DNA from 3 places in the Caldanaerobius fijiensis DSM 17918 genome. Region 3 is predicted to be linked to each of the others. Evidence: riboswitches for the same ligand, from Rfam matches in the RefSeq annotation. Region 3 holds a riboswitch; each other region holds the start of a gene.

Region 1 (4,421 bases), on a different contig from region 3:
TGAGCATCATGTTAAAACCTATGGTCCGCAGAGCCAGTTTGGCTATAAGGATTTTATACCCATGTTTAAAGCGGAGAAATTTGATCCTAAGGCATGGGCTGACTTGTTTGAAAAGTCAGGAGCGCGATACGTCGTTCCTGTGGCTGAGCATCACGACGGTTTCCAGATGTATGATAGTGCTCTTTCTAGATGGAATGCCGCCAATATGGGACCCAAGAGGGATATTATAGGAGAGCTGGCGACAGCAGTTCGAGAAAAAGGGCTGGTTTTTGGCCTTTCAAGCCATCGCGCTGAACATTGGTGGTTTTTTGACGGCGGGATGAAATTTGATTCAGATGTAAAAGATCCGCGCTACAAGGATTTTTATGGCCCTGCTATGCCTGCACCCAAAGATTTGGGCAGCGTTGAGGACAGCCCTCCTGATGAGGAATTCTTAGAAGACTGGTTGCTCCGCGCTTGTGAATTGGTCGACAAATACCAGCCGCAGATCGTGTGGTTTGATTGGTGGATACAAAATCTTGCATTTAAGCCATACCTCAGAAAGTTTGCAGCTTACTATTACAATAGAGCAGCAGAATGGAACAAAGAGGTCGCTATAAACTATAAGAATAATGCGTTTGAGGAAGGAACAGCTGTATTTGATATAGAGCGAGGGCAGCTCTCGGATATTCGACCGCGTTTTTGGCAAACAGATACATCGGTGTCAAAGAACTCATGGGGCTATATAAAGAACCATGATTACAAGACTCCTAATGATATCATCTGTGATCTGGTGGATATTGTAAGCAAGAACGGGTCGCTACTTCTCAACATTGGGCCGAAGCCTGATGGTACCATACCGGAGCCAGAACAGGAAATCCTCATGGAAATTGGAGGTTGGCTCAAGGTTAACGGGGAGGCCATCTATGGAACGCGACCGTGGAAAATCTTTGGTGAAGGACCTACAAAGGTCGCTGAAGGTGCTTTTACTGATACGCATCGGAGTGCGTTTACGAGTGAGGATATACGCTTTACTACAAAAGGAGATACTTTATACGCCATTGTCCTTAAATGGCCGGAGAATGGGCGTATAACCATAAAAACACTGGGAACAAATTCACAGTTTGCTCTGCCGCACATCGATAAAGTAGAGCTTATAGGATATGATGTGCCGCTCCAATGGACTCGTGATGAACAGGCATTGATTATTGATGTTACAGGATGCGAGCCTAAAGAATATCCTGCGGCGTTTAGAATTAGATAGTTTTACGTTTTCTTTTTTTAAGATCAATAATTATTCGATCTCGAGAATAATATAATATAACAAAGTGAAAGAGTGAGATTGCAAGAGCTATTGCGTGCAAAACTAATAAATATATAAATTACATCGTTTTCCCACTGTATTACGGCGTTTATCGGCTGTTGCAACAAATTATTTACAGATATATAATAAAGACAATCGAATATGCCGAATTCACTTATGTGAAACGGGGGAACCATCAAAGGGGCGAATTTCGAAAGAAAAGAACATGCTCTTTCTGTTCTAGCCCGACAGCTAACCTCGTAGGCATAGAAAGAGGTAAAGTCACAGTTGACTTCTGTGACTTTTTTATTGAGTGGACCTGATAAAGGGCTTGCAGCTTGTTATCAGGTACGCTCGGTAAAAGGAAATGGAGACAGATCATCCGTGTGGATGTTTTGTAGCCAGCCTTAAATATAAGGCTGGCTATAATTTTGGAGGTGTTATGTTATGTTGAAATTCCGCACTAAAGGCGAGTTTGAGGCGCGGATAAGTGATCTGATGATAAAATTTCAAAAGGAGAAGGTTGGAAGAGGTGCAGAAAGTGCAAGGACGTTTATATGCCACGATATGATTATTGTGCGATTAGAGCGAGCATTGACGCCAATTGAAAAGACACTGCTTCAATCGGAAGAAGGTAAGAAGGTTATAAAAGAATTGCGCGTCAGACTTTCGGAAATAGTAAAGCCTGAGCTGGAGAAACTCATAAGTAGCATATCTGAAGCCAATGTTAAAAGCGTGCATTTTGATATAAGCACAAAGACAGGAGAATATATTTATGTCTTTATAATGGATAGAATCTTAGAGTTTGGAGATGGGGCAAAGGGGCCTTGCAGGGTTCAGTTGCCTGATAACCAGCTGTAAAATCCTAAGGAATTTTCAGCTGGTTTTTTTGTAGGAGGCGAGCCATATGAGAGCTGTAATAATAGGTTGTGGTGAAACAGGTTCCTATCTTGTAAATGAGTACAGTAAAAAAGGTTATAACATATCTGTGGTAGATAAAGACGAAAGGGCGTTTGATAAATTGCCCCATAATTTAAACGGAGTTATAAAGGTTGTTGGTGACGCTACAGATATGGGTGTATTACAGCATAGTTTTTTAGCCAGTGCAGACATTGCTCTGGTGGTTACAGGTGATGATGATGTAAATATAATGATTTCTCAGATTGCCAGGAAATACTTTAATGTAAAAAATGTGGCTGTAATGATATCAAATGCGGAAAAAATACCTATTTTCAAGGATATTGATGTAAAGGTTATCTGCCCGGCAGAAATGATTATAAGTCAATTTAAGGAGTGATGGCGGTGTTTGTGCTGATCATCGGTTCAGGGGTAATGAGCTTAATACTGAGCAGGATGTTTTTTGAAGCCGGATACGGTATATCGGTATTATGTGACGACTCCAAGATCAGGAGGCTTGTACGCGACGGCATATTGGTTATATGTGGTGATATAACCTCAGTAGAGGATATGAAAAGAGCCGGAATATTGAGGGCAGATAAAGTAATAGCAGCATCGGATCGCGATGAAAAAAATCTGGTAATTAGTGAATTGGCGAAAAATGTTTTTGGTAAAACCGATATTTTATGCCTTGTCAATGACCCACAGTATAAAGATGTATTTAAGAATTTGGGTGTTGAACGTGTACTTTGCAAAGATGAATTGATTTCAAAAGAAATTTGGTATCAAGCTATGGAGAAATCCAGTTAAGATAGACGATAAAGGGGAGATTATAGATATGTATATTGTTATAGCTGGTTGTAGCAATGTGGGTTCTACCCTTGCCAGTATTCTTTCTGATATGGGACATGATGTGGCGGTAATTGAAAGAGATCCGAAATTTATTAAGAATTTGGGAACCGGATTTAATGGAATCGTGGTTGAAGGGGTTCCTATTGATGAGGATATACTTTTAAAAGCCGGAATAGAAGATGCAGATGTCTTTGCCGCAGTTACAAGGGATGAAAATGTCAATATTATGGCTGCTCAAATAGCTAAAAATATATTCGGCGTTAATAAGGTTATAGCAAGGGTTTTAACACCGGCTAAAAATGCTTTTTTTAATGAAATAGGTATTGATACGGTTTGCCAAACAGATCTTTGTGTACAGTATATCAGGAAATTTATTTTCGAAAATGGAATTAAGTATATAGCTAAGATTAGCAAATATATTGATGTCGTCGAGTTTAGTGTCAAAAAAATTCCTGATGACAATAGGTTACATGCTTTATTAGCCAACGGTGTGTTTAATTTGAATGCGGTTAAAAGGGGTGATATTTATTTAATACCTGACAGCAATTTTGAAATCAACAAAGAAGATATCCTTATCTGTACTGTTGACAACAGGTATATAGATACGATAAAAACAGTGTTTGGACTATAAGGATCATAATAAAAGGTGTTATTTTTTAAGGGGGTATTTTTGTTGAACATTATGGTAATTGGTGGGGGTAAAGTTGGTTATTACCTGGTAAAAACCCTGGTAAAACAACATCATCAGGTGAGACTCATAGAATTGGATCAGGACAGATGTAATTCCATTGCAAAAGAGTTGGGTATATTTGTGATGAATGCTGATGGGACCAATATTCAGGATCTTGAAGATGCTGGTATAGAAGATAGCGATGTGGTAGTGGCAGTAACAGGGAAGGATGAAGTCAATCTAGCTATTTGCCAGCTAGCTAAGATAAAATTTGGTATACAAAAGGTGATAGCGAGGGTAAACAACCCTAAGAATGAGAGGGTCTTTAAGGAATTAGGTGTTGGTAAGGCCGTAAGTAGTACCTCGTTGATTGCAAATATGATCGAAAATGAGCTTGTGGCTGGGAAATTGAAAACACTTCTTACATTTGATAGTGGAGATATGACCATCGTAGAAGCTGATATTGATGATGATTCTAAATTAGTGGGGAAAAAAATAAGAGATATAAGTTTCCCAGGAGATTGTATTATTGTATCGATTATAAGAGATGGAAGCGTAATTTTCCCTAAAGGAGATAGCCAAATCATGCCTCATGACAGGTTATTGGCATTGACCAGTGTTAAAAATAAAGAACAATTGGAGGAGCTGTTTAAAGACAAGCGGTGTAATGTCAAGTGGTATTTTTTGGAACCTTGAAAAATAAAGGCCTCAAAAACTCTA
Region 2 (9,390 bases), on a different contig from region 3:
TATCAAAGCACCTCTTTTATCTTTATAATACTCTATTATACCTTTTAATTTCTCCACTTTCTTTGGATCAAGGTCTTTTGAAAGCAGTTTTGGCATCGTATCCCCTCCTTTTAATTCTCTTATATTTTAACATACTTTCGTAAATTTTTTAACTATCAATTTAAAGATTTTTATAGATTTTTTATAACGAGTCACTTCAAAAACGCATAATTGGTCATAATTAATATAGAACTTTGCTTGTCTGAACACAGCGAAAAGAATTAATATTGTTAATTAATTATATAAGCACGTATATAAATAAGTGAAAAAACTATCAGTATAAATCTATAGCAGGAATACATATCTTAGTACATTCATATCTCTCTAAAATATCTCCTAATTGATGGGCATCTGATGACTTTATAACATGATATCTCTTTAAATCCGGATAAATATTAAAAAAAGTCCCTATGTCACAACTACGAGATACCTCTATATATGTAAAACCTAAATCATCAGGTATAAATCCCAGTTGATACAATATCCCGTATCCCTGGCGGTCTACATGAGCAGGTATTGATATACCGCCACATTCGCGCGCATAGGTACATATATCCTCTATGGAAAGATCCACTGCATTTAGCAACAGTTTATTTTCACTACCAATTACATTATCATTGCAATCCATTATAAGTTGGTTACCAAAAATGTCCTCTTTGTTATTGATTCGCGGTAAATGCCTATATATTATTTCACTAAAGGATTCAGCACCATCAGAATTTTTAAACAAACATAATATATGCACATCTTCTTTGCTCTGTACTTCTATACCTGGAATTACCTTTATCCTACCTCTAGCTGCCTCTATAACAGCGCGCGTATTCAATGACGAGTTGTGATCGGTTATAGCTATGGCATTTAACCCTTTTAACAGAGCCATATTCACGATATTATTAGGTGTCATATCATCAGAAGCACAGGGAGACAGAGCCGTATGAATATGCAAATCCGCATACATTTATTTATCACCCAGTCGATATATGTCAATTGCAACCTCATATGCTGTTTTATTTGTAGACAAAATGGGAATTTTTTCCTCGTCTGCTTTTTTTATTGTATCTTCATTAACAGCGATACCTTCGGGAATAATAATACAAGATACTTCTGTCAAAAGAGCCACCGCCACTACATTCGAATGTACCTGTACAGTTATCCACGCATTACCCTTTTGAGCGTGCGCCATAACCCAACTCAAGAGATCACATATATAAACACCGCATATAGACCTCTCTATATCAGCAGCTGGAGTTAAATTTTTATAACCTAATTTTAATAGCTCCGATACCTTCATTTCATATCCTCCTCTCTCCCTTTTATAACAGGTGGCAATTTAACTGAAAGATCCAGCACCTTTTTGGCCAGTTCTGAAACTCTTTCCCTTAGCTTAAATATGCAGTCAACCTCATCGGCGTGACCCATCACGATATCTTCCGCCAAGGCTCTACAGTTAGGTGCACCGCATGCTCCACAATCCAATCCTGGTAACTCTCTATATATCCTCTCTATATTCTCCATCTTGCGCAACGCCTCAGAAAAATCGCTGTCGAGCTTCATAACATCTTTTTTTTCTATTTCTTTATCCAATGTAATTTCATCAAAATTTATTAACTCTAATAATTCCTGAGAAATCTGTGTAGGTTTATTAGCCCTTGAAAGCTTTTTTATACGATTTTTTGCTATAAAACAATTCTCCACTGCAAGCGGTCCACCCACACATCCTCCTGTACAAGCTAGTCCTTCAAAAAAATCTATGTCGTCCATTCTTCCCAGTTCAATCTCCTCCAAAGCTTTTATACAGTTTTGTATACCATCTACAAATATACAATTTTCCGCCCCTGTTCCATATGCTTCACCACCAGATATAGCCCATCCTACACCGATATCGCCTGAAAGCCTCTGATAAGAACCGCTAACATGGTCAATAACATCAAGAATTTTAGAATAAATGTCTTGCATGCTAAAAACCCCGTCCACATAACTTTTGGAAATACCCAGTGGATTTTTTACACTCGTAACCTTCGCTGCGCAAGGCGATATAAAAAAAACACCAATATCTTTTTGATTGAGACCAGTTTTTTTAGATGCTAGTTTCTTAGCAATTCTCGCAGCTACTTCCATAGGAGATTCCAGCTTCAAAATGTTATCTAGAAGCGAAGGAAACCTTATCTGTATAAGCCTGACTACAGCGGGACAAGCCGAGGATATCACAGGTTTTTTTATTCTCCCGCTCTTTAACATTTCTGCTGTATAATGTGATACAATCTCAGCTGCCGCAGCCACTTCAAAAACATCATCAAATCCTATTGCTCTCAGTGCATCTAATATCTTGTTTATGCTGTGATTTTTAAACTGCGAATAAAATGTGGGAGCTGGCAACGCAACTTTATACTCAAAATTACTGAGCATATCTAAACTATCAGTTACTGCTATTTTCGCATGATAAGGGCATATTCTTATGCATTCACCGCAGTCAATACACCTTTCCTGTAAAATAAACGCTTTACCATCCCTCACTCTTATAGCCTCAGTAGGGCAGTGCTTGATGCAATTAGTACATCCTCTACACCTGCTCTTATCCAATGTAACAGAATGGGTATACGGCATGTTCATCACCTCATTTGAAATAAATTATAGCCTTTAAATAGGTCCCGTTTCTACTGGTAGATATATCTAGCTTGTCTGAACACTTTTTTATATTGGGTAAACCCATGCCTGCCCCAAAACCCATCTCCCTTATCTCATCCGGTGCGGTTGAAAAACCTTCCTTCATAGCCAGATCCAGATCCTTTATACCCGGACCATTATCCTCTGCTGATATCGCTATATACTCCGGGTATATCTCTAAAGCTAGCGTACCACCTACAGAATGAATAACAACATTCATTTCGGCCTCATAAGCTACAATAGAAGCCCTTTTCACAATTCCCTCGTCTAAACCCAATTGCTTTAATATATTCTTTATCTCACTGGAAGCTTCTCCAGCGCGCGAAAAATCCCTCGCTATAATTTTATATTCTTTTCTATAAGCCATCTTCGGTACCAGCACCTACCTTAAACCATTCAGGTAGAGTAAGCCACAGGCATCATACATATTCAAATCCGTCTTCATCAAAACAATATTCTTTTGCGCAGCAAGGCGTAAAACATCATCACCCGGGCATTTTCCCCTTACAAAAACAATACAAACCACATCCAATATTTCAGCAGTCCTTATTACCTGTACGTTCACCAGGCCTGTGAGCAATAAAGCTCCTTCACATGATGTAGAAAGCAAATCGCTCATGAGGTCCGCGCCGAACGCCTTTTTAACCTCTTGGTTCAATAAATTGTCCCCCGACAAAACCACTGCATTTAATATCTCTTTTACTTTTTGAAGCGTCAATTCTCAACCCTCACTTTGATATATTCTCAAGCAAACCTTTATACAAGTCAACACTTTGTATATAAGCATCCTCAACGATCTTATATGCATTACCGTCTTTCAACTTTAATGAAATGGTAGATCCATCTATCGCCGATATATTCACATTTGATATTATTACTATCGAATTCCTTATTTTATTAAATGACGCATCTTCAGTATGATGTGAAGATATACTATCTCTCATGGATTTAAATCGCTCTCGCATACCGCTTAACTCATACGCAAACGCATCATCATCGATCTTATTTACAGCATATTGATACAATAAATCCGATTGTGCGCGAAGCAAACTTTGAAAATCTTCAATATATTTTTGAATTGTTTTTATCTCAGAGTAATTATTACCATTATAGCTTAACGAAAATTTATCATATTTCAACGCATAAATTTTACCATTGATGCCTTTTTGATTTATCTTTTTTAAGACATCTCTTGCGCTGGACTCTTTTAAAAAAATTCCAGCGCAATATTTCCCATCGTGTTCTTTCTGGTATATATTGTTAAATCTAGCCGTTGCCAATTCATCCCCATTGAATTCTATACTATAAAATGTTATTGCGGGTATGTCATAGGTATATTGAAATGATGCTCTAGAAATATCCTGTCTGGAATTTAACAGTGGTACGACAACATACATTGCCAAAAAATAACCTGTTAGAAGCACAAAAAAAGGTATGGTCCAAAGCAAAAAATAGTTTAGTACTTTTGATCGTGCTCGCTTGTTTTGTATTGCGGCTCTTTTTAATCTCATTTATAATCACCAATAATATATTTCTTCACGAACACTTAAATTCCTTTTTTCACAAACTATTTTTTATCTGTTTACCAGCCTCTTTATATCTCATTTGGCTGTCCAGTATCTTTTTTCTTATTCTTATGCTTTTTGGCGTTACCTCTACCAATTCATCGGACTTAATGAAATCCAAAGCATCTTCTAGTGACATGATCTTCGGAGGTACAAGTCTCAATGTTTCATCAGCAGTAGAAGAACGAAGGTTTGTCAAGTGCTTTTTTTTGCACACATTAATGTCAACGTCCTGTTCCCTTGAACACTCACCAACCACCATACCTTCGTAAACCTGAGTCCCTGGTGTGATAAATAGCGTACCCCTTTCCTGAGCATTGTAAAGGCCATAAGTAGTAGCTTCTCCTGTTTCAAAGGCCACAATCGAACCTGTATTTCGCTCAGGTATTTCCCCTTTATATGGCTCATAGCCGATGAATATGTGATTCATTATTCCATTGCCTTTGGTATCTGTCATAAACTGCGGCCTATAACCTATAAGTCCTCTTGAAGGTATCTTAAACTCCAATTTGATTCTACCATCCGGCATCGTAAACATATTCATCATTTCTGCTTTTCTCGGCCCTAACTTTTCCATGACTACTCCCATAAATTCTTCAGGAATTTCCACAGTAAGCTGTTCCATTGGCTCACACAATACACCGTTTATTCTCTTCATAATGACAGTGGGCTTCGATACCTGAAATTCATAGCCTTCACGCCTCATAGTTTCAATAAGTATAGAAAGATGCAACTCACCCCTACCAGAAACCTTGAAACTATCGGGCGTGTCTGTTTCCTCAACCCTCATACTTACATTTGTTTTCATTTCTCTAAACAGCCTATCTCTAAGATGCCTCGACGTGACGTACTCGCCTTCTCTACCAGCAAAAGGACTATTATTGGTACTAAATGTCATAGTAACCGTAGGTTCATCTATGTCTACAAAGGGAACAGCTTCAGGGTGATCTATGTCACACAGCGTTTCACCTATATTTACATCTTCCAAGCCCGATATAGCTACAATATCCCCTACACAAGCTTTTTCCACCGCTATCCTCTTCAAGCCACTATACATATATAACTCAGCAATTTTTGCATTAACTGTACCACCATCTCTTTTACACACGACGATATTTTGACCGGTTTTTATCGTTCCTCTCTCAACACGTCCTATACATATTCTACCAATATAGTTATCGTGTTCCAGTGTAGTTACAAGCACTTGCAGCGGCGCATCAATCTCGCCTCTGGGAGCTGGAATATATTTAAGTATCGCATCAAAAAGAGGTCTTAAATCTGATGAATCGTCATCAATAGAATTTTTTGCGATCCCTTCTCTGGCAGACGCATATATAACTGGAAAATCAATCTGGTCATCATCTGCCCCCAGCTCAATAAAAAGCTCGAGAATCTCATCAACAACTTCATTCACCCTCGCATCAGGTCTATCTATCTTATTTATGACAACGATAGGTTTAAGATTTAAGGCAAGAGCCTTTTTCAATACAAATCTGGTCTGTGGCATAGGCCCTTCAAAAGCGTCAACAAGTAACAGCACACCGTCCACCATTTTTAACACGCGCTCAACCTCACCACCAAAATCAGCATGACCTGGTGTATCTACTATATTTATAGTCACACCGTTATAGGTAACAGCCGTATTCTTTGCAAGTATTGTTATGCCTCTCTCTCTTTCCAGCTCATTGGAATCCAATATCCTTTCTTCCACCTGTTGGTTGGCTCTAAATATGCCACTTTGCTTCAACATACCATCTACGAGGGTGGTTTTCCCATGGTCAACATGTGCTATTATAGCGATATTTCTTATGTCATCTCTTGTGATTTCCTGCATCAAATTTAACCCCTTTCTGAAATAAAAAAAGGATACTAACGTACCCATTTTAATACACATCTAAATTTAAATTATATCATATTTTAGCGTAAACTGCAAAATTGATACTTACCTAACGCTATCACCGCGTTAGGTTTTTCAAGGTGATTAATCTTTTAGATAACGCCTGGCAGTGACATATGTCTCATTATAATAACCTGAAAGTTCACTTATGATGACACCCTTTCGGGCCGATGAGCTATGTATAAAATGATTATCACCTATGTAAATACCCGCATGATTTATACCTCTGCTCCCGTTTGTAGCAAAAAAGACTAAATCACCTGGAATTAAATCGTTTCTCGATACATATATACCATGGCTCCCTTGCTCATCAGCTGTCCTCGGCAGCGAAATGCCAAAATGTCTATAAACATATGAGGTAAATCCCGAACAATCAAAACCAGATGGCGACGAACCACCATATACATAGCGTGTACCCAAAAAATTCTTAGCATATTCTACAATTTTCTGGCCATTGACTCCATTTACCCTTTCCACCGAACCTCTTGATGCAGTTTCAATGCTTATTGATACATAAGTACCATAAACCCACCCAGCTCTTCCGTCACTTAGTACAACATTAAACCAACCATCCCTTTGCCCTTTGACTATAACAGGTTGTCCTTTTTCTAGCGTAGCAATCACTTTTGATTTTATGCTGCTATCGCTTCTCATATTGACATTACTAGCCTTTATAAAAGCTTTTCTTTCGATAACACCTCTAGACACACTTTCCACTGGATTTTGTATTTTTGCGTATTTTCCATATATCCAGCCTTCTTTCCCATTTGTTAATCTTATACGGTACCATCCATTTGAATAACCCAAATAAATTACTCGATCATTCTTATTTAGAGATGCAATAATTTTACTGTTAAGTCCCGCTCCACTTCGAACGTTTACATTATTTCCTGTGATAATCGCATAATTATCTGCATACACATACTTTAAAGGCGCAAAAATAGTTAAACCAAATACTAAAACTCCATAAAAAAATCTCTGATATCTTTTATTCATTCTTTTCTCCTTCCTTTAGCCTCCGGGGTTAGCTGACGGGTTCGGGAAAGGAAGCTGCCCTACCATAATTTTGTTATGGATTCACCCCTTCATATAGGTTCCCCCGTACCTTTTACGGATTCGGCTATTATTTTCAAAATCCTAAAACTTCACCTATTATTACCACATGCATTCTATCAATTGGCTGTTTGCCAATGATCACAGTGCAATTACTTATATTTTCAGGCGTCGTATTAAACCTTCTGGCATTCATTACTGCAGCCACTTCTTTACAACGCTTTATTCCCGCGTCTATATCACTTACAACTTTATTGATGCCTGTCACCACAATAACCTTTTTGGGACCATATATCATAGCTGCTACCCTGTTACCATTACCATCTATATTGATAAGATGCCCATCTAAAGTTACAGCGTTAGTACCCGTGACGAACACATCTGCCAAAAGCGCATTCCGTTTAGCATCTTCAATTTCCTCCGGCGAAGCCCCTTCTTTATATCTATCGTAAAGGACATATTTACTCGATCTGAATTCTTTAATTAAGTCCAGTTCATTTAAGGTCATCGAACCGCCTAAACCTATGCTGCTCCCCTCTGGTATTAGATCCAGAACTAGTCTGCGAGCAGATGCTATATCTTTTACATAATAACCTTTTATGTTATTCTTCTCCAAAGCTCTTATAACTTTATTTGCCATGTCTTCATAATACCAAAGCCTATATTCGTTCAATTATATCCCCCCTCTTCATCTTAACTTTTACATTTAACTATTCGACATATAAACAAAAAATCCTTCATTATTATTAAAAATTCATTTCAAATTTATTAATAAAGTATAAAAAAATAGTGAGCATATAAGCTCACAACCAATTTACACACACCTTGTATTTTTTACTTACGCTGCCGTCCACGTCGTACTCGTATACAAGGGCACCCCATTTTTCCACCTTAAACTCACATGTACAATCTCTGCAAAAGTACATCTTTTTACCTATCTTACCTATGTTTGTACTTTTGCAGTGTGGACACCTCATAAACTTCACCTCGCTATTTAAAGCGCTACTTTCTTTTCTTTTATACTATTTTATCCATTTTTTCTATATTTATAATAATATATCTATATGAATAAACTATAATATCATTTTCCTATTTTATCATTAAGCTCTATTATATCATTAAAAAAAATATCTTCAAGATATTTTTTTCCATTTTTACATCCTTTCTGTGAAAAATCATAATGAAGTACAAAATTATATGAGTATTGTTGTTTATGTTGTATAATTATTATACGACAGCTTTATACTTATGCAACAGAATCATGGTAATAAGAGGTGAATAAATAGTAATCATGGAAATTTACGCTGTGACGATACCTGATAAAATTGAGCAACAGCAGTTTGATGAGTTACTTAAATATATCTCCGTTGAAAAGCAAAAACGAGTCAAACAGCATAAAAGACCGCAAAATGCTTTGCAGATAATTACTGCGGACATATTGATAAGGTCCATAGTGCACAAAAAATTTAAAATAAAAAATAGCAATATAGATTTTAAGACCAATGAATATGGAAAACCGTATTTACCTGGCTTCAGTGAATTTCATTTTAATATATCTCATTCCAGAAAATGGGTGGTATGCGCAGTTGACAATATGCCCATAGGTATTGACGTAGAGTTCATAAGGCCCATTAATTTTGACATAGCCAGAAAATTTTTCTCGCACACAGAATATAACGACCTTTTTTCTAAAAGCGACTCCGAAAGATTAGAATATTTTTATGAGCTCTGGACATTAAAAGAGAGTTATATAAAAGCCGCAGGCAAAGGTATGGCTATACCGTTGAACTCTTTTTCCATACAAATCATCAATGGCAAAATCACGATAGAAAGCCAAACCCAATTTACTGATTATTATTTTAGGAAATATGATATCGATGTGAATTATAAACTAGCGGTATGCGCTAAAAATAACCTGTTTCCTGATAATATAATACATAAAAGTTTTGATCAATTATTTGAAGAAATCAATAAATAAATCGGGGTGAGAGGATTTGAACCTCCGACCCCCTGGTCCCGAACCAGGTGCGCTCCCCCTGCGCTACACCCCGCATGGCATTATCTTATTAACGTATACAATCTTCAACACAAACAAAGTATACACCAAAAAATTAAAGTTGTCAATTGCCATTTAGAATAATTCACCGGAAAGTCCTTTTAATAATTGTATTT
Region 3 (9,390 bases):
GTTGTTGTTCTCATAAAGGGGATTTGGCTTTAAATCGATACGCGGCGCATCGATATGCGAGGCGATCATGTTTATCCCTTTTTCAAGGGGTTGCTCTCCTACTACGATTAAAATTACCGATTTCCCGCGGTTTTCAAAGTAAAGGCGCGTTCCTGGCGAAGGTTTCTGACCTTTTGAAATGTATTCATTTAGTGATACAAATCCCTTTTCCTTAGCACGCCTTATAATCTCTTCAGCAGCTTCCCGCTCAGTTTTGGCATAATTTAAGAAAGCCTTGTAATCTTCACAGTATTGAAACACCCTATCTTTTTCCTCAGGACCAATCTTATTCCACGCGTTATCGACTTTATAAGCCAGTTTTTCTGATAACTCTTCACCTAGAGTTTTTTCGTCTCCCATTTTTAGACCTCCTCAAAAAATAAATTTACAAAGAAAATTATAACATAAAGGTAAGCTTTTGCAAAATCGTCACTTTACAGGAATCTTCAGCTTATCATCAGTAGTATCATAATAGCTGTTAGGAACATCTCCTATTATTATATTCTCTGCGATGGGAATCTCTGTGACCACACTTAGTATTTTGCTAGAAAGAGGTGCAACTATCCGCACTTTCCCATCTACTATCAAAAAAATCCTGTGCCTCGTCTGATTTATACCTGCTTTATCAAACTGTGTCCTGAAATCCACTTCAACAGTTCCTACTGGTAGTATGCTTACAGGCAACCGAGGCCCTAGATTTGCAAAGAGCTGACTGCTGAACAGGCTTCCTAAAGGTACATATACCCTTTGAGATTTAATCTGGTCCAGCTGTTTCTGCACCTCAAGAGATGTCTTGGCCGCTATTTTATTCATTTCTACAATATTGGATTGTACCATGGCGATTTTTCCGTTTTTGTCTGTCCGGACATACACCAGATCATTATAATTGATATTTTGTACAACGTTTTTGTATATGGCACTGTCAATGGATTTAATCGCCAGAACTCGAGCTTGTGCCTCTGAAAGAGCGAGAACTATAGGTTCTATTTTTATGTCAATTATGTACAAACAGACGAATATAATTAATAATACCACAATGAAAATATATCCTTTCCCTTTATAAACCCCAAGGCGCTTATTATGAACCCACGGATATTTACGGCGCAAATTCAACATAACACCTCCTGCTTTCATTATATGATATTAAAATTTATAGTGTTAAAGGATTTTATATGATATAATTGTAATATAAATACATTACTATTAAGGAGGCTTGTAAGATGGCCGAACCGAGATCACCCGTTAAACCTAAACGCAAAAAAAAAGTTAGCATACTAAGAATAACATTGCTGGTAATAATGTTGGCTCTGGCCGTCGCCATAGGTGCTGCGGGTGGAAAAGTATTGGCTATTATCAATTCTACGCCAAAGCTTTCGCCAGACGCGTTGTTAGAACAGAATTTATCCACTTCCATATATGCAAAAGATTCCAATGGCAATTGGCAAAGAGTTGCTTTATTACATGGTGTCAATAATCGTTTATGGGTACCCATTTCAAAAATACCCAAACATCTCCAAAACGCAGTTATAGCGATAGAAGATCAAAGATTCAGAGAGCATCACGGCCTGGATTTTAAACGTATCTTTGGTGCACTGATCGCCGACATAAAATCGAGAAGTTTTTCAGAAGGCGGCAGTACCATAACTCAACAGCTTGTTAAAAATACGATGTTAACAGACGAAAAGTCGTTAAGGCGCAAAATTCAGGAAGCTGTCCTGGCATGGCAGATTGAAAATATGTATTCAAAAGACCAGATACTGGAAGCATATTTAAACACCATCTTTTTAGGTAGCCCCAGCGTCAATGCATACGGCGTTGAAGCTGCATCGCTTGTTTACTTTGGTAAAGATGTAAGTAAACTGGACCTGGCAGAATCAGCTTTGATAGCCGGTATCACCAATAATCCATCGCTTTATTCACCGTATGCCAATCCCAAAGAGGCAAAGAAGCGACAGGAATTGGTACTCTACATGATGTTACAAAACGGTTATATAACCAAAGAGGAATATGAGAAAGCAAAGGCTGAAAAACTCGTCTATAAAAGTGCTGAAGGAATAAGAGATTATCAGCATCAATACTTTATAGACCAGGTGATAGAAGATGTCGCCAGCGAACTTGAAAAAAGGGACAATATCACCCGCAATGAAGCTTTAAAAAAGATATACACAGGCGGATATAAGATATATACTACCATGGATCTCAGAATACAAGATGCCATTGAGCAAAACTTCAAAAACAATAAATTATTTCCTAGAGATGAAATCGTCAAGAACCATGAAGGCGAAAACATATTAGAACCCCAGGGAGCAATGGTAGTATTAGATCCAAAAACCGGAGAAGTAAAGGGAATGGTAGGGGGTAGAGGAAGTCAGGAAGGAAAATTCTTGCTGAACAGAGCTGTAAGTCGCCGCCAACCCGGTTCATCCATAAAGCCCATAACAGTATATACCCCTGCAATAGATAATGGTTATACAGCTGCATCGGTGATAGACGACGCTCCTGTAACCTTTGAGATCAAAGGAAGTGGTCCATGGAGTCCAAAGAATTATGAGTCGGGTTATTACAGAGGCCTAGTAACATTAAGGACAGCATTGCAAAATTCTATTAATGTTCCTGCAGCTAAACTGGTAATGGCCCTGGGCGTTCAAACCTCTTATAAATACGGCATTCGTTTTGGGCTCACTTTAACCCATGCTGATAGCCTCTCACCTGCGGCCTTATCACTGGGTGCCCTTACGCAAGGCGTCACTCCTTTAGAAATGGCTGGGGCATATGGGGCTTTAGCTAACGGAGGAGTCTACGTAAAACCTATAACTTTCACTAAAGTACTGGATCGCAATGATAACGTGGTGATAGACAACAGGCCTGTAAAAAGGGTCGTAGTGACTCCACAGGTAGCCTACATTGTAACCAATATGATGCAATCAGCTGTAAGAGCAGGTACAGGAACCAATGCGCTGCTGCCTAATATGCCCGTGGCAGGCAAAACAGGCACGACCGAAGATTACCGCGACGCATGGTTTGCTGGTTTTACCCCACACTATGTTGGTGTCGTCTGGATGGGGTACGATCAACCAAAAACCATGATAGATAGGTATGGAAAGCGCGTAGTAGGTGGTTCATATCCTGCCATGATGTGGAAAGCAGTTATGCAGCAGGTGCACAGCGGCATGAAATACACCGATTTTAGCAAACCAGACGGTATTGTCAGCGCATATGTATGCAAAGACTCTGGAGATTTGCCAACAGACCTTTGCCGGCAGGATCCTCGAGGAGATAGGGTATACAAGGAAATATTTATACAAGGCACGGTACCTACTACTTACTGTAAAGTACACGTATCTGCAAAGATAGATATATCCACGGGCAAATTGGCAACAAATAACTGTCCACCTGAGTTTGTACAAACCCGCGTATTTATAAACCCACCTGACAGACCGCCTGAACTAAACAAATACACGCAGGATGGCAAATACGTACTGCCCACACAAGTCTGCGATGTACACACCACCAAGCCAGAGTTAACTCCTGGCGGAGGCAATAACGGCAAAACTAATTCGCCACCAAACTCTGGTTCGCAAAATACCCCAAACCAAAATACGTCCAGCGACCAAAACAGCAACAGCAATCCTGATCAGAGCCAAAACAACACTACGCCAAATACCCCGAGCAATCAAAATGGCAACACAGCTCCCGACCAGAGCACAAATAGCAGCAATCAGACTCCCCAAAACAGCAATAATACAACAAATCAAAAAATAACTGATAAGATTAAAGATACAATCAATAACATAATAAATGGCACCAAAAAGCAGTAAAAGAGCATGTAACATGCTCTTTTACTGCTTTATATATTTATTTTTTCTATTACTTAAGATACGTAAACACCATCCTGCCAATCCTCGCAGCTATGGGTTGTGACCACAGCCAGCTGTTCGTTGCGCTATCATCAAAATAGAATAGCGCGCCATGAGTTGGATCACTGCCGTGCAACGCGTCATATGCCGCTTTTTTTGCTTCCTCTGATGCAGGTTTGTTTATCCAGCCATTTTCTACAGGCGTAAATTGATAATATCCATCGGTTTTCTCGTAAATGACATCACTTATAGTATTGGGAAAACGATAATCCTTCACCCTGTTAATTACCACAGCTCCTACGCCAACTTTGGCTTCATACGGCTCCCCGTCAGCCTCTGCCGTTATCAGCCTCGCCAATAGATCCAAATCGCTCAGCGAATACGTAATAACGCCTCTATAAACAGAACCCCTGGATGGTTCCTGATAAACACTATTCCCATTGTCGGAAACATAACTTGATCCTGTCGTTGGTGTAGAGCCCGGTATATTAAGCACCTGTCCGGGATATATGTAGTCATCCCATTTGTTATTGGCTTTTCGCAAGGAATAAAGTGATATGCCGTACTTTTTAGCTATAAGGTATAAGCTATCGCCGGCTTTTACCGTATATGTGTCCGATGGTACATATAAAACCTGTCCAGGGTAAATATACGTATCTTTAAGATTATTATATTTCATAATAGTGCTGGCTGTGGTGTTAAAAAGATTTCCTATCTTGTAAAGAGAATCACCTGCTACTACTTTATAAGTGCCGGCATATGCGGTTTGCACTAAAGTAAGAGATAAAGAAACTGTCGCCAAGAAAACCCTGGCTTTTTTTGATTTTAACATAAATTCTTCCTCCTCCTTCGCCTCCGAGGTTAGTTGCCGGGTTCGGGTCGAGGACACACCCTACTCGTCACACGAGATTCACCCCTGAAAAAAATCCCCCGTACTCCTTTCGGAGATTCGGCTTTATGATTTGTTAATAATTTTGTAACATGTTTAATATTATATTAACAAATACTCGCAAATAAATCTATATTAATTTGATGGCAATACAGGTATATTGAACCTATGTTAGCTTTATTATGTAACTTCTTCATCCCCCTGAAGGGAATAGGCTTCTTCCCAGCCTGGCTCTTCAGGAACATTGGATTTCCTGCTAGCAAGCTCTCCTGCTCCTGATTATCACACCTGCCAGATATAGAAAACTTAGCCCTACTGCAAGGCTGGTTAGATTATATTAATAAAGATAAAGGTGCGTTAAGGGCAAGCGAAGCTCGTTTACTTTATCCTTGACGCACCAAATAAAGCAACTATAATTTATTAAGCTATAAGCCTTATAGATAGTATCGTTACCGAAACTGTATAGGCCTTTAGCCAAATTTCATGGCGTACTTATATCAAATGGTTTTATTATAGTAAACTTTATGCCTAGTTGTGACATTTACCCAAGCATTAAACAATTGACCCGGCGACAAAAGCATGGAGATCATCGAAGCTGTGTTGAGCATGCCCAGATTATTGTATATTGACACGTAGTTGTTCTCAGCATATAGCAACACATTGGCATAATCAGTAAGAGGACTATTTACGATTGGCTGAGCTATACTCCCTATGTTAACCGTAAAGCCATCTACCTCAGAAAAGCCATTTTCTTATAATAAGCCTATCCAGATCTGTCATTGCTAATTCATATCCTCTTTTTTTGCAGCTGTCAGAATATATCTTCACCTTTTATTTTGAGACTGCAAATCAGTTAGGCATAAAATCACCATCTACAACCATTTGAATACCCGCAAATCCCAAATTAGTTTCAGCTATTCTCTCTGCATCTTCTGGATCTGTCGGCAAAGGCATATTTCTATTATATTTTTTAATTAAATCTTGCATTGGCCAACCACCCCTCATTTTTGTAGTCTTCATATTAAACCACGTGCCTGTAACATTTTGGAACCAATCTAATCCAAAAGCATTTTCATTGGCAATCCATACTAGGTCGCTGGCGGCTTTTTTCATTTCTTCATCATTCATATATAACATCTTCTTTAGGACTTTATCTATATCAACAAGTTTTCCATCAGAGCCAGGAAGTATCATATTGAGCTGTCCTTTATTAGGCCCTTTTTCCACAACTGGAAAATTACCTGCATTTTTTGCAAAACCCCAGTAAAAGTTAGATAAGGCCCAATATGGTACTGTTATAGGTCCCCAGTTGGCATCAATCCAGTCTGTCGACATATCGTACAAGTGTTTACTTTGTGCATTGTCCCAATAGACCGTCCCATCTACATATAGTGCTTTGGTCGGCATACCGAATTTAGTAAGCTGCTCCGCACATATTTCAGCTGCTGGTCCTAATGCATAATAACCCGCGGTACCTATTATGAAATTATAAACTTTACCGTTTTTATCTCTCCAAATACCATCACTGCCTTTTGTCCATCCAATTTCTTTCAAAAGTTGTGCTGCTTTTTCGGGATCATATTTATATTTTGTCATTTTTTCTTGGACTTCAGGTAGTACCCAGTCTTTAATCATGCTCAAAGGCATGGCCATTATTGAATATCCTATTGTTTCTTTACCGTAATAGTTTCCTACTTCACGAATCTTAGTCTTATCGAAAGCATAAATTAGGGCTCGCCTAAATCTCACATCATCAAAAGGAGGCTTTTTGATATTAAATACAAATCCAAAATCACCACTCGAATCAAACATTTGATAGTGTATTAAATCCTTATTTGACGATAATAAATTTTCTATTATATCTTTTGGTGGCGTTCCATCGCCTCTATCGTATTTTCCTGTCTTATACATTGCATATTGCTGCGCTTGATCCGGCATCTGAACTAAATCTACCTCTTCGAACTTTACATTTTTTGCATTCCAATAATCTGGTCTCTTCTTGAGTATCATATGAGATGGCGTTACATTAACTACTTTAAATGCGCCCGTACCAATAGGATATTTGGGACTACATTTGGTAAATTCCTGCCAGTTCTTTGACAATTCATCACTCAAGTGTTGATCAATATAAAGACCAAAAGCTCCTCTCTTATCAATATCCTGAGCAGGTTTTGCGCTCTTTAAGAGTTCAGCAGCTTTATCTACATATTTACCATATATGTGATATGGTATTGTGGCTTGCCAATCCATTGCTATTAGTAATTGTTTTACCCTTGGATTGGGCTGAGGGTCGTTCCAGGTAAAAATCACTGTATAGTCATCGGGAATCTCTACACTTTTCAAAAATTTACATATAAAAGCACCGTTATTTAAAATGTAATAAGCCCAAACATCTTTGCTGGTAAACGGTTTTCCATCGTTCCACGTTACTCCTTTTCTCAATTTTATGATAGTTTTATTTCCCTCATCCTTGGGCATATCTATTGCCAACCTTGGATAAATCTTATCGGTAGATCTTACCCATTGGTATAATCCTTCCATAGTAAACGTCCATGCTGTACCTATTCCACCAGCACCGTATGGATTTCCTTGAAATAAAGGTGGTTTTGGCCAACCAGCTTGCTGTTCTCTCCATATTTTCCCTTTGTTATATTTAACATCACTAGTGTTTGCAGTTATTTGAGTTACCTTTGTCATTCTATTATTACAGCCCGCAATTAATATTCCTATTAAAAATAGTACAGTCAACAAAAAAGCTGATAATTTTCTTTGATCCAACTTGACTCCTCCCCTCTTATACAACATTTTTAATTTTACTTTGCCTTATTCTACCAAACATATATTAGGTATAATTACTTTGCAATAAGTTTTGATAATCACCTCCCTGCTTACAGTTTATGATTTACAGAATTGTTTGTTAATTAATTTAATTGACTTGCTTTATTGATCGATAATTCCCTCCTTTTCATTCTGTTTTATAAGTCCTTTTTAAAAAAACTTTAATAAGTTACTAATATTAGTCTAACTTACCATAAAAACAAACATTTTTGAAGTTCAAATTTGACCAAATTCGCCGAATATTCGCTGCTTTTTTTTGAATATTGCTCACGTTTTCTCACTCTTTCTCCATTTTTCGCCTATATATGTTTAAAATGCCTTTGTTCCCATATCAAACGCTATCATGGTTTAAATCTTTTTCTGTCTTTTTTTGATTCAAAAATAAAAAGCTATAAAAGAATTTTTCAATCCTTTTATAGCTTCTCCTTATTTTTCATTGCTACGCTGGACATTTATCTGCGCTTTTTAAGCTCTATGGCCTTTAAGGCTTCTTCTACAATATTATCCGGCGTCAGATGGTACAATTTCACCAACTCATCGGGCTTTCCTGATTGCCCAAACATGTCCTTTATACCTACGCGCCTTACGGGTACCGGCACCCTCTCGCTTACTATTTCGCATACCGCTGACCCTAATCCTCCTATTACGCTGTGCTCTTCTGCTGCCACTATGGCTCCTGTCTCCCGTGCCGCCTTGATTATCAGCTCTTCGTCTATTGGCTTTATGGTGTGTATGTCTATCACCTTTGCTTCTATCCCTTTGCCTTTTAATATCTCATATGCTTCTAATGCTGCCGCTACCATTATCCCTGTGGCTATTATCGTTACATCTTTCCCTTCTTTTAGCACTATCCCTTTCCCTATCTCAAATCTGTAGTTGTCTTCTTCATATATTACGGGTACGCTCAGCCTACCTAGCCTTATATATACGGGCCCTTTGTACTCTGCCGCTGCTTTTACCGCTGCCCTGGCTTCTACGTCATCCGCTGGATTTATCACTACCATCCCCGGTATTGCTCTCATTATCGCTATGTCTTCTACCGATTGGTGAGTGGCTCCGTCTTCTCCTACTGTTATCCCTGCATGGGTTGCTGCTATCTTTACGTTTAACTTCGGATAGGCTATGGAGTTCCTTATCTGCTCAAACGCCCTTCCTGTGGCGAATATGGCAAAGGAACTAGCAAAGGGTATCTTGCCGCATGTGGCTAGCCCTGCCGCTGTCCCCATGAGGTCCTGTTCCGATATGCCTACGTTGAAAAACCTCTCGGGAAACTTTTTCGCAAAGTCTGCTGTCTTGGTAGATTTTGATAGGTCGGCATCAAGTACTACTATGTCTTTGTTGTGCTCTCCTATCTCTGCTAGTGCTTTTCCGTAGGATTCTCTCGTCGCTATCTTATTCATTCCTATCCCCCAATTCTTTCAGCGCTTTTTCTTTTTGCTCTTCGGTGGGCGCATTCCCGTGCCACTCTACCTGGTTTTCCATAAAGGATACTCCTTTGCCTTTTATGGTGTGGGCTATTATCATTGTGGGTTTGCCTTTTGTCTCTTTCGCTTTCTCTACCGCTTTTTTTATCTCTTCGTAGTCGTGTCCGTCTATCTCTAATACGTTCCATCCGAAGGCTTTCCATTTGTCTGCTACTGGCTCTATGGTCTTTACTTCGTCGTTGGCTCCGTCTATCTGTAACTTGTTGTAGTCTAAAAAGGTGGTTAGGTTGTCCAGCTTGTAATGGGCTGATGTCATGGCTGCTTCCCATACCATGCCTTCCTG

What was found. A riboswitch is a leader RNA that binds a small molecule or an ion and turns the genes downstream of it on or off. The one in region 3 is predicted to bind cyclic di-AMP.
Region 1: linked by a shared signal. The riboswitch ahead of BUB87_RS13595 (Na-translocating system protein MpsC family protein) and the one ahead of BUB87_RS09050 (LysM peptidoglycan-binding domain-containing protein) in region 3 are both predicted to bind cyclic di-AMP.
Region 2: linked by a shared signal. The riboswitch ahead of BUB87_RS04305 (C40 family peptidase) and the one ahead of BUB87_RS09050 (LysM peptidoglycan-binding domain-containing protein) in region 3 are both predicted to bind cyclic di-AMP.

The regions. Positions count from the first base shown of each region.
Region 1 is NZ_FQVH01000063.1:54-4,474, forward strand. It holds partial or broken gene BUB87_RS13590 (alpha-L-fucosidase) at 1-1,243, shown strand, start outside; cyclic di-AMP (ydaO/yuaA leader) riboswitch at 1,436-1,563, shown strand; gene BUB87_RS13595 (Na-translocating system protein MpsC family protein) at 1,730-2,143, shown strand; gene BUB87_RS13600 (potassium channel family protein) at 2,190-2,579, shown strand; gene BUB87_RS13605 (potassium channel family protein) at 2,579-2,989, shown strand; gene BUB87_RS13610 (potassium channel family protein) at 3,018-3,662, shown strand; gene BUB87_RS13615 (potassium channel family protein) at 3,714-4,397, shown strand.
Region 2 is NZ_FQVH01000006.1:56,616-66,005, forward strand. It holds gene nuoE (NADH-quinone oxidoreductase subunit NuoE) at 1-96, opposite strand, end outside; gene BUB87_RS04270 (PHP domain-containing protein) at 314-997, opposite strand; gene BUB87_RS04275 (DRTGG domain-containing protein) at 998-1,330, opposite strand; gene BUB87_RS04280 ([Fe-Fe] hydrogenase large subunit C-terminal domain-containing protein) at 1,327-2,643, opposite strand; gene BUB87_RS04285 (ATP-binding protein) at 2,654-3,070, opposite strand; gene BUB87_RS04290 (hypothetical protein) at 3,086-3,361, opposite strand; gene BUB87_RS04295 (hypothetical protein) at 3,432-4,106, opposite strand; gene typA (translational GTPase TypA) at 4,264-6,102, opposite strand; gene BUB87_RS04305 (C40 family peptidase) at 6,250-7,161, opposite strand; cyclic di-AMP (ydaO/yuaA leader) riboswitch at 7,164-7,297, opposite strand; gene BUB87_RS04310 (lactate utilization protein) at 7,295-7,891, opposite strand; gene BUB87_RS14505 (hypothetical protein) at 8,022-8,195, opposite strand; gene BUB87_RS04315 (4'-phosphopantetheinyl transferase family protein) at 8,510-9,196, shown strand; tRNA gene BUB87_RS04320 (tRNA-Pro) at 9,198-9,269, opposite strand; gene BUB87_RS04325 (YlzJ-like family protein) at 9,350-9,390, opposite strand, start outside.
Region 3 is NZ_FQVH01000021.1:11,115-20,504, reverse strand. It holds gene BUB87_RS09065 (aminopeptidase) at 1-399, opposite strand, end outside; gene yunB (sporulation protein YunB) at 469-1,152, opposite strand; gene BUB87_RS09055 (PBP1A family penicillin-binding protein) at 1,260-3,857, shown strand; gene BUB87_RS09050 (LysM peptidoglycan-binding domain-containing protein) at 3,907-4,728, opposite strand; cyclic di-AMP (ydaO/yuaA leader) riboswitch at 4,732-4,861, opposite strand; gene BUB87_RS09045 (ABC transporter substrate-binding protein) at 5,635-7,563, opposite strand; gene BUB87_RS09040 (transketolase family protein) at 8,076-9,023, opposite strand; gene BUB87_RS09035 (transketolase) at 9,016-9,390, opposite strand, start outside.